3 regions of the Kurthia sp. FSL E2-0154 genome follow, and region 3 is predicted to be linked to each of the others. Evidence: riboswitches for the same ligand, from Rfam matches in the RefSeq annotation. Region 3 holds a riboswitch; each other region holds the start of a gene.
The links. A riboswitch is a leader RNA that binds a small molecule or an ion and turns the genes downstream of it on or off. The one in region 3 is predicted to bind cobalamin.

Region 1: linked by a shared signal. The riboswitch ahead of MHB75_RS05320 (Ig-like domain-containing protein) and the one ahead of MHB75_RS11675 (hypothetical protein) in region 3 are both predicted to bind cobalamin.
Region 2: linked by a shared signal. The riboswitch ahead of metE (5-methyltetrahydropteroyltriglutamate--homocysteine S-methyltransferase) and the one ahead of MHB75_RS11675 (hypothetical protein) in region 3 are both predicted to bind cobalamin.

Annotation. Positions count from the first base shown of each region.
Region 1 covers NZ_JBBOPO010000001.1:1,094,688-1,100,796, reverse strand. Annotated here, with positions in the region: gene MHB75_RS05330 (cyclase family protein) at 1-576, shown strand, start outside; gene MHB75_RS05325 (transcriptional regulator) at 784-945, shown strand; cobalamin riboswitch at 1,071-1,252, shown strand; gene MHB75_RS05320 (Ig-like domain-containing protein) at 1,377-2,921, shown strand; gene MHB75_RS05315 (DUF4430 domain-containing protein) at 3,003-3,902, shown strand; gene MHB75_RS05310 (energy-coupling factor transporter transmembrane component T) at 3,907-4,788, shown strand; gene MHB75_RS05305 (ABC transporter ATP-binding protein) at 4,761-6,109, shown strand, end outside.
Region 2 covers NZ_JBBOPO010000001.1:627,976-634,084, reverse strand. Annotated here, with positions in the region: gene MHB75_RS03010 (glucose 1-dehydrogenase) at 1-573, opposite strand, end outside; gene MHB75_RS03005 (TetR/AcrR family transcriptional regulator) at 798-1,334, shown strand; cobalamin riboswitch at 1,917-2,096, shown strand; gene metE (5-methyltetrahydropteroyltriglutamate--homocysteine S-methyltransferase) at 2,249-4,552, shown strand; gene MHB75_RS02995 (hypothetical protein) at 4,834-6,051, shown strand.
Region 3 covers NZ_JBBOPO010000001.1:2,350,452-2,356,560, forward strand. Annotated here, with positions in the region: gene MHB75_RS11655 (hypothetical protein) at 1-324, opposite strand, end outside; gene MHB75_RS11660 (hypothetical protein) at 317-1,507, opposite strand; gene brnQ (branched-chain amino acid transport system II carrier protein) at 1,658-2,998, opposite strand; gene MHB75_RS11670 (hypothetical protein) at 3,218-3,448, opposite strand; gene MHB75_RS11675 (hypothetical protein) at 4,026-4,622, opposite strand; cobalamin riboswitch at 4,988-5,172, opposite strand; gene MHB75_RS11680 (GNAT family N-acetyltransferase) at 5,341-5,784, opposite strand; partial or broken gene MHB75_RS11685 (nucleoside deaminase) at 5,877-6,109, opposite strand, start outside.

The DNA.
Region 1 (6,109 bases), 1.3 Mb from region 3:
TTTGCAGGTCAGTATGGAACACATCTTGATGCACCGATACACTTTGTACGAGATACACGCTATATTGAGGAACTTCATCTTCAGGAATTAGTACTGCCACTTATTGTTGTAGATATTACAGCTCAAGTACAAAAGAATCCAGGTCACACGGTAACGATTGAAGACATCCTCTCATTTGAGGATCAAAATGGCATCATTGAAGCCGACTCATTTGTCGCATTACGCACAGACTGGTCGAAGCGCTGGCCCGACCATGATACCTTTAATAATATTGATGAAGCAGGCGTGGCTCATGTGCCAGGTTGGTCTGTCGAAGTATTATCTTTTTTATTCAAAGAACGAGGCATTAAAGCGATTGGTCATGAAACATTTGATACAGATTCGAGTGAAGAATATCGAAAACATGGCTCATTAGCCGCAGAGTATTTCGTTTTAGAACAAGATACGTATCAAGTCGAACTTTTAACGAATTTAGATCAACTTCCGGCAAAGGGGGCAGTTATCTTTAATATCGTGGCTAAACCTGAAAAAGCATCCGGTTTTCCCGTACGCTCATTTGCGATTACACCGAATTAATAATGGCTCATTCGCCTTAAACTATACAGACTCATTTGTCGTGGAACACCTTGTCATCTCAAGGTGTTTTTTTGTTTTAAAAATAATATTATTATGTAAACTAAATATTTTGTTGAATTTTCAGAAAATTAGTTGACACCTCTTTTCTTCTGTTATATATTAAATACAACAAGTAAAACTGTTATATAACAAAAGGAGAGATGTTTAATGGAACACTTTATGGAAGGTTATCAGACGTATTGTCAAGCTTGCGAAAACTATGGGTTGGAGTCGATGAATTACCATTTATATGTCAAACAATTAACAGAGGAGCAATTGTATGCATTTAATGAGTATAAGAGAGACGCCACAATTCAAGAGATTAGCTAGGTATTAAACCTCTATTTTCCACTTAATGTGTAAAGTAGAGGTTTTTGTATGTCCTAAGACCTTCTTTTACGAAAAGTTATTTACTTTTTTTATAGAGTATGGAATACTTTCTATTAAGATAATTGAATATTCTTTCAGGTGAGAGTACTAGTTTTAGGCTAGATAATAGGGAAAACGGTGAAAATCCGATGCAGCCCCGCTACTGTAATATGGGATGAAATGACATACAAACACTGTGTTTATACGGGAAGTTGTCAAAGTAATATGATCATAGAGCCAGGAGACCTGCTTTCATCATTCGTTTCAATCTTCGAGGGGTGGATTAGACGCACGTATGTATAATTGTTGTTACATAATTCTTCATGTCTTCGGAACGTGAGCTTTTCGTGTTAGCTAATCCTCCAAATCAAAACCATTTGGGGGTTATTTTTATGTTTAAATCAAAATGGGTGATTCCAGCAACATTATCAGCAGCTTTAGTCGTTTCAGCTGTACCAGCAACGGCTTTACAAGCAGAAGCAAAAGTACCAACAGTTAAAAAAGTTGATGTAGCGAATACATTAAAAGCAACATCGAACTATTATTATTCATTACCAGATGTATCAACACCAACTTACCAAAGTTCAGATGCAGTACTTAATTTTGCGCGTTCAAATTACGCTGTAAGTAAAGATTACTACACAACATTCTATAAAGATGTTGAACGTGAATTAAAGAAGCAAAAAGGTCAATTTAATAGCTCGCCAGGCGCATTATCAAAAATAATTTTAGCGATTACTGCCATCGGTAAAGATCCGAAAAATGTGGCGGGTTATAACTTAATTAACTTATTAGGTGATAAATTAGTAGCAGGTAAAGCAGCGAAAAGTTTATACATCACAGATTATTTATATGTATTACGTGCTTTAGAAGCGAAAGATTATAGCTTCCCAGCAGGTACAAAATACGCTGACTTCTCACGTAAATCTATGGTTGATTATTTAGTAAGCACACAATTTGAAAATGGCGGCTTCTCATGGGCTGAAGACGTTGAAAACGGCGTGAGTGTCGACATGACTGCTATGGTGTTAAGTGCTCTTGCGAACTATGATTCAGACCCAGCCGTTAAAGCGTCAATTCGTAAAGGTTTAGATTATATGTCAAGTCAATTAACAGATGTTGCAGGTTACAGTCCATGGGGCGGTAATAGTGTCGATTCACAAGCACAAGTGGTCATCGCTCTAACAGAGAATGGCATTAATCCAAAAACAGCACGTTCATTTATTAAAAATGGTCAATGGGCTGTGTCAAATATGTTATTAAACTTTGATGCAACAACAGGTGGTTTTAAAATAACACCAGATCAAAAAAGTCCACAACTATTTGCAACAACAAGTGCAATTTTAGGTCTTGTTGCGTATGATCGCTATGCATCAGATAAAAATACATTCTTTGATTTAACAGATGCAAAAGCTTCTTCTTTAAAGTATGATACAACTGCACCAAAATCATTAAGTGTTACAAAAGTGGCGAACACAACAAAAACAATTTCAGGTACGACAGAACCATATGCAACGGTTACAATCTATAATGGTTCGAAAAAATTAGCAGCAGTTCAAGCAGATGCAAAAGGTAAATTCTCATATCCAGTAAAAACTGCGTTCAAGGCGAATGCGACAGTGAAATTCTATGTAACCGACTTAGCTAGTAATAAGAGCAAAGCCATTACACAAAAAGTGGCTGATCGTTTAACACCTGCAACACCAAAAGTAAGTAAACTTGTAAAAGGCGCTAAAAAAGTAACCGGATCAACAACAAAAGGTGCAACAGTATATGCGAAAATTGGAAACAAAACATATAAAGCAACTGCCAGCACAAAAACAGGTTCTTTCTCAATTAAAGTGCCAACATTAAAAGAAAAAACAAAAGTAAAAGTGTATGCGAAAAAATCAAATTACACAAGTAAATCCGTTACAGTTGCAGTAAAAAGCAAATAAGATTTACACATAGCGAATAAGGGTTGCTCTAAGATGTAAATCTTGGAACAGCCCTATTGCTATCTTAAAAGGAGGGACAACATGAAAAGTAAAATTATACTATTTGCGCTATCTGCAACCTTACTTTTAACAGGCTGTAAAGTGCAAACCGCACAGCAATATGAAAATGAGCAAGAGGAAGAAGCGAAAAAAGTCGTTGTTCTAAATGACGAAGAACAGAAAAAAGTAAAAGAAAAAACAAAAGAAACGGCGCAAGATGATAAAGGTTCTGTAACGAAAGAAGTGGCTACTACATCTGAAAACGACACGACAACGTCAACGAATTCGTCCATTTCTACAGTAGAGAAACCAACATCGACACCATCTCAAACACAAAAAACAGAGGCAAAAAAGGAAATAATAACATCTAATAAGACCTCTAAAGAACAACCAACAAAAAAAGAAAAACCAGTCAAAAAAGACGAAGCGAAAAAAGAAACGACGGTAACGAAAAAACCGGAGGCAACGACTTCTACACCGAAGCCATCGACACCAAAACCGTCAACACCTGAAAAACCTATAGAAAAACCAGTGAAAAAAGAGTATGCAACGATTACAATTGGCATGCGTACATTACTAAATCCTGATCATTATGAGCTATTACCGAAAAACCTACAAAGTGAACAATATGTACCAGCAAGTGGCGTACTACTAAATAACGCAAAAATTGAAATTAAAGAAGGCGATACAGCTTGGGATGCCATTTCAAAACTACGTTCAAAATACGGTATTTATATTAATTACGAAAAAAATCCAATGTACGGTATTTATATTATCGGGATTAATCATATAAACGAAAAACAAGCAGGTTCATTAAGTGGCTGGATGTATACAGTTAACGGTGTAAAAGCACCTGTTGGCGTAGGTAATTATCAACTTGAAGATGGTGACCGCATTGAGTTGCAATATACAACTAATGGTGGAACGGACTTAGGGTGGTAGTTAGATGAAATCACTTCATGATTTTCACCCGCTCGTTATTTTCAGTTACTTTTTCGCTGTTATTGGTTTAACAATGTTTTATATGCATCCTATTCTGCTTATAATTAGTTTTACGGGTGCAACTGTCACAAGCTTTCTTTTATTAAAGAAAAGTTTTTTGAAATCGATTAAATGGCTGCTTCCATTCATGTTGGTAGCAGCTATTTTAAACCCTTTACTCATTCATGAAGGCGAAACAGCGATTCTCTATATCAATGAACAACCGATTACAGTCGAAGCTATTGTTTATGGATTTGCTGCTTCTGTCATGTTAATCGCCATTATCTTTTGGTTTAGTGCATTTAATGCGGTCATGACATCTGATAAATTTTTATATTTATTTACGAAAATATCCCCTGCTGTGGCATTACTGATCTCATTAACGATGCGCCTCGTTCCTTTATTTGGTCATCAAATTAAGAAGATTATGTATGCGCAGCGTGCGATTGGCATGGACCCTAGTTCAGGTTCGGTTTGGCATCGTATTAAAGCTGGAACTCGTATTTTATCCATCCTTATCTCTTGGGCTTTAGAAAGTGCAATTGAAACAGCCGATTCGATGAAAGCACGCGGCTACGGATTAAAGGGGCGCTCAACTTTTTCATTATTTCGCTTTGATCGATTAGATGGATTTGCACTCAGCGGTATTTTTATTTTATTTATCATTCAATTACTATGTAGCTATTTCGGTTGGAATGAATTCTACTACTATCCAACGTTCTCACCAATCGTTTGGAATGGTCCGATGATTTTCATGACCATTAGTTATGGTATACTCGTGTCACTACCTATTTTTATTGAAGTACTGGAGGCATTCAAATGGCGCTCATTGAAATCAATCAATTAATGTTTAGTTATCCACTTGCAACAAAACCAACTTTAAAAGACATCTCTCTTGAAATTGAAGCAGGTGAATTCGTCGTATTATGCGGAACATCAGGATGTGGTAAGAGTACATTATTAAAGCATTTAAAACGTGAATTAACGCCACATGGTCAAACGTCTGGAACGATTCATTTCAATGGTGTCGCTTTACAAGACTTGCCTCAGCGTGAAGCAGCCAGTCAAATTGGTTATGTACTTCAAAAACCTGAACTACAAATTGTAACGGATAAAGTATGGCATGAATTAAGTTTTGGTCTTGAAAATCTCGGTTACGATTCCATGACAATCCGTCGTCGCGTTGCTGAAATGGCAAGCTTCTTCGGTATTCAAACATGGTTCCGAAAAAATACAACAGACTTATCAGGTGGTCAAAAACAGCTGCTCAATTTAGCGAGTATTATGGTGATGCAACCACAACTACTGATTCTAGATGAACCTACATCACAACTCGACCCGATTGCAGCGAGTGAATTTATCGCAACACTTCAAAAGCTCAATAAAGAACTCGGTTTAACGATTGTGCTTGTTGAACACCGATTAGAGGAAGTATATCCGATTGCAGATCGTGTCATTATTTTAGATGCAGGTGAAATTATTGCAAATGATACACCGATTAAAGCGGCGACACGTTTACGTCATGTTGATGCACATCATCCGATGTTACTAGGTTTGCCAACGCCACTTCGTGTACATCATGCACTTAAGCAATCAGATGAAACACCTTTAACGATTCGTGACGGACGCACATGGCTTGAAAAGCATTACGAAAAAGACCATAAGCAAATTCAAGAAGCAGAGCCTTCTGGAGAAGTCGTACTAGATGTGCAAGATTTATGGTTTCGCTATGACCGTCATGCAGAAGATTTAATTCGAGGATTGAATTTCCAGCTCCATCAAGGTGAATTTCTAAGTATTGTTGGTGGAAACGGGACGGGTAAATCCACAACACTCGGCTTAATTACAGGGCTACTAAAGCCACATCGAGGAAAAGTAACGATTTTTAATAAACTGCTTAAAAAATATGCGAAAAAAGAATTGTATCAAGGTATGATTTCGATGCTACCACAAGATCCAACAACATTGCTTGTCGAAAAAGAAGTGCAACTTGAACTCGCCATGATGTCAAAAGATCAAGCAGCTATTGATCGCGTAATTGACTTACTTCAAATTCGCCATCTACTTGCTCAACATCCATATGATTTAAGCGGTGGTGAGCAGCAAAAAGTCGCACTTGGAAAAGTACTACTTAAAAATCCAAAAATCTTAGTACTAGATGAGCCAAC
Region 2 (6,109 bases), 1.7 Mb from region 3:
TTCTTGAACAACCATTGGAGTAGCGATTACGCCTGGGTGTACAGAGTTTACGCGGATGTTTTTAGGAGCTAACTCAAGAGCTGCTGCTTTTGTAATACCACGTACAGCAAATTTAGTATCGGTGTAACCTACAGCGCCACCAACTAAACCGTTAAGTGAAGAAATGTTTACGATTGTACCTTGACCAGCTTTTTCCATTGAAGAAACAACTGATTTGATACCTAAGAATACAGAAACTTGGTTGATTTCAACGATTTTACGGTAATCTTCTACTGAAGTATCAGTGATTGATTTAGCCATCGTAATACCAGCATTGTTTACTAGTACGTTTACTGGACCGAACGCTTCTTCAGCTTTCGCTACAACATTTTTCCAATCTTCTTCGTTTGCAACGTTTTGTTTTACGAAAATAGCGTTTTCGCCAAGTTCTGCAGCAAGTGCGTTACCTTTTTCTTCATTTAAATCAGTAAGAACGACTTTCGCGCCTTCTTCGATGAATTTTTTTGCGTGTGCAGCTCCCATACCTTGAGCTGAACCTGTAATAATTGCTACTTTACCTTCTAAACGAGCCATTATAAAACTCCTCCTTAAAATCTTTCAGAAATAAACTACACTTGTAAATTAACAAACTTTCATACATAACATCAATAGAAAATCGTTAAATATTTTAATAATAAACTATTTAATTTTAAATTAATTATAACACAACTTATTTACACATAGTTTAATTTAGGTAATTATAAACTTTCTGTTAAATGGAAATAATGGCATAATGACATTATGAAAGGAATGATTTGATGTCTTCTTCACAAGATCGTAGAATTTTACGCACACAGAAAAAACTAAAAGCTGCACTCATCCATCTTTTAAAAGAAGGACATGATTTACGTTCACTTTCAGTAATGGAAGTTGCACAACAAGCTACGTGTAATCGTGTCACATTCTACTCCCACTATAAAGATGTAGATGATCTTCTTTGTACAATCTTTGATGACTATCTTACAGAACTACTCACTTATTTTAGAGAAAGTTATCAAGCGCTTGGTAAAATTTCAGCTACAGATGAACGACTCCATTTAGCTATTTTTGAATATATTTATCAAAATCAATTCATTTTCTCTCTCATTATTAAAGGAGAAATACTACCTGGTTCTCAAAATCGTTTTTGTGATAGTCTCGTACAACTAACAGGTAAAGAGATTGCACTAAAAGATGACTTACCAATTGAAGTACCTGCGCTTAGTTACTATTCAACATATGCAAGTCTTGGCTTTTTTATTTATTGGATGAATCAAGATGTCAAAGAGAAACCGGAAGTCATGGCAAAAAACTAACCTATTTGCAAAGCAAGGTGTTTCAAGAAGCTGAAGTTTTATAAAAGTATGATTGAACTACATCTCTAATTTTTAGATATGTCTAAAAATTAGGATGTAGTTTTTAAATGACTAAATATTCATCAGAAGAAAAGAAGATGAGACAAAACATTTCACTTTTCTCTTTTAGAGTTCTCAACGAAAAATCGGAAACTCACCATAGCGCGATTCCAATTTTTCATGCTCATATAAGATGATATTTTCACAGTTATGTACCATCCTATTCAAACTGAAGTGCCACCTGAAAATCATACAGAATTCTTCTTTTTTTCCGTTACATTAAGTCAGTAGCATATGGATATAAATTCAAACTTCTAATAACTACTTTCCTGTAAAATTTTCAGCTCAAGCTATTTTTGCTGAAGGTGGTTTTCTACACGTTCATATTGATTTACTTCTTCGTGTTTGATATACAGTACTTTTTTATTTCCTAAGTTCTTTCTAATAATTAAATCTCTCAGATGAAATAGTTATATATGTTTTTCTGAATATTCTTCTTTTTCTTTTTATTCTAATAGTTTTATGTTATAGTAATCTCTAATTACATAACGTGTAAGAAATGGTACTTATGAAAATAAGTTTAAATGGGAAGAGCGATGTAAATTCGCCACTGTCCCGCAACTGTAATTGGGAGTTTTTCAAACAACGCCACTGTTCTTTAATGGGAAGGCTTGAAAAATGTTGAGCATAAGTCAGGAGACCAGCCATCTTCTAGTACACACCAAATGCCTACGTGGAGATAGGTGGTGTTCTGTGCGCATAGACGGGGAAATTATTCCTCTTTTTCAGTATGCATAGGTAACGCTTCAGACTATTTCCTTTAAGAAATAGTCTTTTTATTTTGGTTTATGTAAATTCAAAAGGAGGGTTTTATAATGACAACTGTATCAAGTACAACGATTGGATATCCATATATTGGTGAAAACCGCGAATGGAAAAGAACCGTAGAACAATTTTGGAATCAACAACTTTCAGAAAGTCAATTTGAAAAAGAATTAAAAAATCAACGCATAGCAAATTTACTAAAACAACAAGATAAAGGAATTGAACAAATAACAGTCGGTGACTTTACTTATTATGATCGTATGTTAGATTTAGCTTTTATGTTCCGTCTAATTCCCGAGAGATATCATACATTAGAATCAGAACCTTCATTGAAAACATATTATGCAATGGCACGTGGTTCAGACACAACCATTGCGTGCGAAATGACGAAATGGTTTAATACGAACTATCATTACATCGTTCCAGAATACGAACAACAAAAACTATCATTAGGACACAACTACTTACTTGATTTATTCAATGAAGCAAAATCTGTTTTATCAACAAATCCAAAACCAACATTTATTGGTCCATACTCTTTTATTCAGCTAACAAAAGGCTATTGTGAAAAAACAGTCGCGTCTTTTATTTTGCAACTATTACCACTTTACGAACAAGTAATTCAACAACTTGTAGATGCAGGAGCTGAATGGATTCAACTTGAAGAACCAATGTTCACGCAAGAGTTAGACGAAGAACAACTACAATTAATTGATGTGATCTATCAACAATTAGCTGATCATGTACCAAGTGCGAATTTAATGATTTCCACTTATTTTGAAGCAATTCCACAATATGAAAGAATTGTACAACTACCTGTAGCAGGTATTGGATTGGATTTTGTTCATGGATACAAAGATAATTTACAAGCAATCAAGCAATACAGTTTCCCAGGAAATAAAGTGTTAGCTGCTGGCATTATTAATGGTCGTGATATTTGGGTCAGCTCTTTAAAAGAGGTCACACAAAAAGTTGAAGCTATCTTACAATTAGTTTCGCCAAAAGTATTGTGGCTACAACCTTCTTGTAATTTACAACATTCACCTGTCACAACTGCTGCTGAAAAAGCATTACCAACTGTCTTATATAATGCACTTGCATTTGCAGATGAAAAATTAGATGAATTGCGTCATATCACTTATTATATTCGTAATCAATCTTTTGAAACCCCATCTATAATAAAAGAAAATTTAATGGTTATTGAAAAACTAGCTACCGATGTATCTCGGAATAACTCGACTGTTGCACAAGAAATCAAACAACTTAACAAGAAAGATTTTAATCGTTCACAGCTTTTCGAAGAACGTATTATTACACAAAAAAATAGATTACGCTTACCTGATTTTCCAACAACAACTATTGGAAGCTTTCCACAATCAGAAAAAATCAAAAAAATACGTTCGCAATGGCGTAAAAAAGAAATTTCAACAGAGCTTTATGAAACTCAATTACGTGCAGAAACAAATCGCTGGATTAAAATTCAAGAAGATTTAGATTTAGATGTATTAGTTCATGGTGAATTTGAACGAACAGATATGGTGGAATATTTCGGAGAAAAACTAGCTGGGTTTGCATTTACTAAAAAAGCTTGGGTTGTATCTTACGGTTCGCGTTGTGTAAAACCCCCTATTATTTATGGCGATATTGAATGGCTTGAACCGATGACTGTTAAAGAAACAACCGATGCTCAAGAACAAACAGATCGTTTAGTCAAAGGAATGTTAACGGGACCTGTCACCATTTTAAATTGGTCATTTGTACGTGATGACATCGAACGTAGTAAAGTCGCTATCCAAATTGCACTTGCACTTAAAAAAGAGATTCTTGCACTCGAAAAAAGTGGTATCCAAATCATTCAAGTCGATGAACCTGCCTTACGAGAAGGTTTACCATTACGACAGTCGCGTCAACAAGATTACCTAGATTGGTCAATCAATGCATTTAAATTAGCTACAGCTGCCGTTCAACCAAGTACGCAAATTCATACACACATGTGCTATTGTGAATTTAATGATTTTATTGAACCGATTGTTGCACTAGATGCAGATGTTATTTCATTAGAAACTTCACGTAGTCACGGTGAACTAATTCACTCATTACAGCATACACCTTATCCTTATGGTATTGGTTTAGGTGTATATGATATTCATAGTCCACGGGTACCGAGTGTAGAAGAAATGTATACGATTTTAGAAGATAGTTTGAATATCATTCCAAAAGAAAGATTTTGGATTAATCCAGACTGCGGACTTAAAACACGTCGCGAAAAAGAAACCGTTGACGCACTAAAAAATATGGTAAGTGCTGCAAAGCAATTAAGAAGCCAGATTAAAAAACAACCTATTTCACTTTAACTCACCTCAAATTTTCAACATAAAATAATTTAAATCTAAAGAATCCTTAGAATGATTGAATTATATATTATTCTAAGGATTTTTACTTTTTATGCTTATAAATCTTTTGCATGCATCAAATTCTATCAATTTCGTAAAGTAATATATACTATGCTAATCATTTTATTTGTACACTTTTTGTTTTATTTTAATTAGTGAAAATTGAACCGAAAGTATTAACTTCTTTAATATAAAGTGGTATGGTTATGTATATTATTATTCCACGAGACAAGGGAGATTCAATGAAATATTTGTCATTAAAATCCAAAAGTATTTTATTTGCATCGATTATTACGATTTTAGTCTCTTTAATCATTACTTCCATTAACTACTATATGAATATGAATGCAACAGTGAGTCGTCTCTCTACAGATTCAGAACGTACGATGAAAGCATGGTCAAAAGAAGTATTAACATCGGATGTCGAAAAGCTTGTTGCAACACATGATGAAGAACTACAAAAAAAAATGATTGCAAAATTTGATAAATTAGCCAATTACCAACCGCAAGTTGCTCAAGGCTATTTATTTGGTGTCGAGTTGCGTAACGGGAGTCAAACAAGTGTCATCTCAGGCCCAACATTCCTTATGGACGCCTTTGAAAAATCGGGCTTATTAATTGGCGACTTTTATACACAACCACAAGTCATTGCGGATGCAATTGCAGATATGAAAGTAACGAAAAAACAAACATACTCTAAAATTTATACCGATCGTTTTGGTACATGGATTACGGTCTTAAAGCCTTTATTTAATAAAGATGGTGAAATGTTCGCCTATTACGGAATAGATTTTGATGCTAACGCATATCTTTTAGGAGAATATAATAAAATTAAAACAACGATTATTATTTTAGTTGTTCTTTTACTTGTTGTTTGTTTAATACAGCTTTTCTTTATGAATCGTCTATTTAGTCCCATTACGATTATGCAAAAGAAAATCGCTCGTTTAAATAAAGGAGATTATTCTGTTCGTTTAAAGGAAAGTGAAGATGAGTTAGGTAAATTATCCAAACAGCTAAACATCTTATTAACACAACTCGACGAACAACAGAAAAAACCTGTAAATTTATATGGTATGGAGCCAACGAACCTTGGTCAACTATCAAAACAATCTATGTTATTATCTATGGATATTCATTCTTTCTTAGAAAATGAAAAAGATTTAAATCCATATATTAGACGAGTTCTATTACAAGAAGAACAACATCAAAAAATCGCTAAATTAGCTAACCCATATATGATTTTATCACTCTCTACATGGTTAAATAGCATGAATCTAAGAGGACGGATGAATATTACCGAAAAAGAAATTCTATCCGAATTGATTCATATAGAAAAACCAAACCAAGATGTTCTATACAAGGGTATTATTGCAATTATTCATAACCCTGTACTCTCTCAAAAAATTTACACAGCGATTTATAAAAACTTTTTTGAAATATCTAATCAACTATCTTAAAATATTAACTTTTCACTTAAAGAACTTTGACTCATTAATTAGAGGAAAGTTCTTTTTT
Region 3 (6,109 bases):
CAACTTATTAGTACCTGTTTGGAAAAAGAACGGTAGCTGAATATTCTCAAGTACGGTTTCATCTTTTAAAAATTCGTCTTGTGCAGGTAGATAGCCCATCTTCGTTTGTCTCAACACAGCTAAGTCGCCCACATCTTTTGTTTCATTTTGATGATATTCTAAGCGATATGTCCCGTTCGTCAAAACGCGGAAACAGCCAATTGTCTGTAGTAATTCATTTCGATAAGCGCCTGTAATCGCTAGTGAAGCTCCCTTTTCAACGACTAAATTCACTTTTTGAAAATACGGTTCTACCGCTGCATATTTTAATTGAATTTTAGACATGCTCCTGCTCCATTTCTATCGTTGTTTTACGTAGTACACGCCATAGAATACCGCCGCCAATCATTGCACCTAGAATGAGATATAAAACGAGTGGAATGATGGTAAATTGTGAAATCACCAGAAACGGTATAGCTGGAAGAATGAGTGCAATCCCTAGTAAAGTTCCCACTTCAATTCGAATATACTTTCGAATTTCACGTTCTGCCATACCACTCGTAATCAGAATACGGAACAACTGCTTCGTCCCTTCATTTCTACGCTTTTGAATACGCTGTACAGCTATAAACATACCAACTAAAGCAATCAGGAATAATCCATACACGAGTACAGGGTTTGCTTTTAAAATCTTATTATAGATATTAACTGTTATCCCACCTGCGCCACCAATTGTAAATGACCAGAAATCTGATTGCTGTGATACTTCAAGCATGATATCGCGAATACCAATCTTAGATGCATTCGTTACGAGCATTGTATTTGCAGATGCGATCAATGATTCTTTTGCGAATACATTGTCTTCGCTTGGTGTTTGGCGATATTGCTGTGACGGAACTAACACTTGATGCCCTGCTGACATTTGAGGTAATGCTGTTGTCACAATCGTTTGTTCACTCTTTAAAAAGCCGATGATTTTCGCGTGAATATCTTGACCATGAATACGCATGCGAAGTGAATCACCAATATCATACAACTGATAATAGTCACTTCCTAACACAACGGGCATAACTTCTTTGTCATCATAATCCTTAAAATCTTCTTGTTTAAAAAATGTACCTGCATCCATCTCTAGCTTATTTAGCTTTTGTGCAGCTGCATTCACTTGAAGTCCATAAACAGGTATATACTGTCCATCTGCTTTTGCATTTTCAGGTGTAAATGCTTCATCACCTGAAAATTTCTGTATAAACACAGGAATCGGTGAAGCTGTGTAAACAGTTAGTTGCTTATTATTTTGCAATGCTTGATTGAAGCGTTCTAATTGCTCAATTGTTGGTTCTTCTCCAATGAGTGTAAGATTGTAATTATTTTGTCCTGCAAATGTGGTCCCACCTTTTGCAGGTTCACTTTTATATGCTGTATGCAAAATCGTAAAATAGACAATTGAAAAACATAGCAGTGCAGCTGCCATAAGGATTAAATTCCATTTACGATTACGTTTATGCAAAATGTATAAAGCTCTCACTTATTTGTCCACCTTTATCTTTGTTAAATAAACACTTATAACAATTCTATACATAGGCAACCAATCAGCGCAATGAAAAGCAATAAGTTTTAAAAACTTATTATAAAAAAACAAGGTATGTCCGATTGAACACACCTTGTCTTCACGTCATTATTTTTTTACAATTGCCGCATAAATGAGTCCGATGATGGCACCTACCACAGCAGGAGCAGCCCATCCTAAACCGATATCATATAACGGTAAGTAATGTGAGTAGAATATCTCAATCGATTCTAACACTTGTAATTTCGCACCCGGCACACTTTCAACCAATGCTTTGTAACCATCAATCACACTCACGAAGAATGTTAGGAACATCGACATCGCATATACACTTTGACGTGCTTTGAATAGCGGCGAGAACATCGTTAATAGAATTAAAACAATCGCTAGTGGATATAAGAACATTAATACCGGAACAGCATATGTAATGATATTACTTAAACCAAAGTTCGCAATTAAGAATGATACAAACGTTAAAATGAATACAAACCATTTATAGCTGATGGCTGGCATAACTTCATGGAAGAATTCACTACATGATGTAATTAAGCCAATACTTGTTTTTAAACAAGCTAAAATAATGATAATCGCTAGTAAAATCCCACCGAATGAACCGAAGAAGTGTTTCGCAACAGCTGCAAAAATTAAGCCGCCATTTTCAAATGTTCCAACAGCGCCAACACTTGTACCGCCCATGTATGTGATAAATCCATAAATAATCATCATTAAAGCCATTGCGAAAATTCCCGATTTCCAAGTCGCCATCGCAATATCTTTCGTACTGGTAATACCACGACTCTTAATCGCATTAATTACGACGATCCCAAACGCAAGTGATGCTAGTGCATCCATCGTATTGTATCCGCCTTTAAAACCTGTCATAAAGGCTTGATTCACATAGTCACCTACTGGTTTTTCAAAACTCCCCATCGGATTAACAACACTGACAATAATTAAGATAAATAAGAACACTAAGAATGCAGGTGTTAAATATTTACCGATATAATCCATTACTTTTGCTGGATTTAGTGAGAAGTAATACACAACTAAAAAGAATACAAAACTAAAAATGCCTAAAAATAATGATACTTGATCTGGATTTAAGAATGGTTCTAACCCTACTGTGAACGATACAGTCGCTGTACGCGGAATCGCAAAGAATGGTCCAATCGTTAAATATAGTACAACTGAAAATACAAGACCGAATAGTGGATGCACTCGATTCCCTAAGTCTCGTAAACCATTACTTCCTGATAAACCAATTGCTAGAATTCCCATGAACGGCAAACCGATTGCTGTAACTAGGAAACCAATTAAAGCCCACCAGAATTGCGTACCAGCCATCTGTCCAAGTTCGATTGGGAAAATTAAGTTCCCTGCCCCGAAGAACATACCGAATAACATCGTACCGATGATGGCGTATGTTGAAAATGGTACTTTTGCTTGCATATTTTTCCTCCTTATGACTTAAATCGTCTATTTAATATTGTAATTAGAGTATATTAACAATTTACTACAGACAATACAAGATGAACAGAGAATAAAGAGAAAGAATAAACGAAAAATAGATAATTTTGTATAATTTTTAGACTATTTTGTATTTTTTGAGTATGAAAAAGTGTCGCTCTATCATTTATTTAAATTAAGATAAACGAATATGCATTAAGCTCATAACTCTATTTCCATTTGATTTTCCCATTCGCCTATCACTAAATTAAGTGCATCTTCTTCATCTGTAAATCTAAAATAAATAGGTAAAGGCAATGTAACCATGGCTTTATCAAAGCCTTTTTTCACCCAATCACTTACTTCTTTCATCGTAATTTCTTCTAAATCATGATCATCAAAAAAATTAACAAATTTTTCAAACTGATCCCCTGTGTCAAACTTTTTATACAACCTAAAAGGACCAACTAAATAAATGCCATCGCTATATCCACTATTTTCACTAACTTGATTAACACCATGATACTCATACTATCTCACCCAATTAAGAATCGATTTATCATCTGTACCAATCGATCTCGCTATTGTATATAAACTTTCCGTACCGTTTATATACCTTAAAGCGGCTTGTATTTTTTCTTCTGATGAATATTTTGCCATATAAAAACTGCACCTCCAATTAGTAGATGTGTCTAATAATTGAGGTGCAATTCAATCATACGGGATTTGTTCATTCAGATCAATTTCCGCTTCGAAAAACGAATAGCGGTAGGCAAGAAAAGAACGCAACGTCCTGTTGCAAATCTTGCCCCACTACATCACGTAGCGTTCGGGCATGGCTTCAAACTCCTCGTCACTGCGTTCCTGTGAGGTTTTCAGCTCACGCTATTCCCGCAGGAGTCGTTTTCTACGCGTTCAATTGATTTGATTATTCGTATTTGAGACATATTATTTTGTTCTGTACCAGGCTTTTTTCTATCAACTTTCTAAGTCTTACTTTATTCAATAAAGTATCCTTATAATTATAATTTTAATCCTCTAAATCGTATTCTAACTTTGAATAATAATAACTTGTATCAAAATTAAGATTTATTAATTTGCCTAAGTCATAACTTTTTTGTTTATAAATTTCTTTCATAAATTGTAAGAAAATATAACGACAACCATATAACTCACTTATTGAATCTAAATCTTCTCGTAAATCGATATAATCAATTTCATCACCTAAAGAATCATGTGTAATTGTTTCAAATTCTAAATTCGTATGCCACATGAAATCTAAAAACCCTTGTAAAACAGCTTTTTTATACTCATCTAATGAAAAAGTAGCAAATACTTGTTTTTTATAATGAAATTCAACTGTTTTTTTATGATAAAAAATTCTAATTTTAAAATTATCCATAACATAATCGTCTGCATAAAATATTAGATGATCGAGTTTTTCAATAGATTTATCTTTTGGTAATAAAGTTAAAACCAAATTATACCAAAACCTATATAATTCAAATACTTCTGTATTAAAAGGCAAGGGTTTTCCATCTACACAAAAAACTACTTTACCTCCAGGATATCCTCCAGATCGTCCAAACTCATAATTAAATACATCTAAACCTTCTAAATGGGTCATTTCTATGTAGCCTGGGTACTCTTGATTTTTATTTAACTCTTCTTTTTCAGGGGGATTGTAATATACGATTTAATTTCTAATTTCATATGTTTTACTCCTTAATTTCAAGGTTTAGGATAAAAAGAAGATACTGTTAGTTTCCCTTTTTTATCAACGTATATAGCTAATTTATAAGTAACTTTATTTATTTTTTTAGTTACTATTGAATCATTTATTCATAGTGGCAGAATTACGTATCGTTCGTAGTACAACACAAAAAAACAGTGGAATGATTCAAACATCTCCATCGGTTTTTCGTCGTACTGTGAGTATGTAATCCATATTGTGTTCGCATACTCAAACACCTCCTATCCGCGTAGGTTTTTGGTTGTACTCGAAGATTGGCAGGTCTCCTGGCTCGTATTCAATGCACTTTTCACCTTCCCATCTCATAAGACAGTGGTTTATCGAAAAGCACTCCTACTTACAGTTGCGGGACAGCGACGGACTTTCACCGTTCTTCCCTTTTAAACAAGTGCCATACACTTGTACCAACTTCTATTATTCCGTTTGATTTTATTATACAAGAAAAGAAAACAGGCTGGGACAAAACATGTCATTTTCATTTTTTTAGCGTTCGCAACGAAAAACTGGAACCGTGCTACAGCGCGATTCCAGTTTTTCTTATGCTCATATAGGATGTGTTTTTTGCCCTTATGTCCCAGCCTGTTTTCACGTTCTATTTAAATTCTTTCGTATAATGCCAATATTCATCATCTCGTTGCATACCGATATCTTCATATAGTTTTTGAGCAGCTACATTATCTGGATGTGTCTCAAGCGTGATGTACGCTGCACCCATCTGTTCACAAAATACAAATGCTTCCTCCATCAAGGCTCTCGCCGCACCTAACTTTCGGTGAGACTCCTCAACGAATAAATCGTTTAAAATATATGCGCGTTTTAATGCAAGTGATGAAAAACTTGGATAGAGTTGCGTAAATCCAATTGCTTTTCCTTCATGTTCTGCATATAAAATGATGGCATCATCGTTTGTTAAACGCTTTTTAATAAAAGTCACCACTTCTTGTTCTTCAAATTGGCGACCATAAAACTGTAAGTATCCTTGAAATAATGGCACAACCTTTTCTAGATCTGCTTTCGTTGCATATTGAATTTCCACATCATCCACCCCTTTTCCTTATTGTACCAAAATGCAGCTTTTTTAAAATAAAAAAAAGAACCGTATATGCACGATTCTTTCTGTTTTTAAACTTATTGTTGTTTTTCAATCCATAATGCAAACGCATCATTCGTTTCTGCTTGACGTTCAACGTGCTGCAATTGAACCTCACGTTCTTCACGTGGTAAAGCAAGCTGTGCATAGACATGTGATGTTCCAAGACCTGCTTGTTCTTCTTCTGAAGAATAGGCATAATATACATCTTTAAAGTTTGCCCAGTAAATCGCACCCATACACATCGAGCATGGTTCACCACTTGTATATA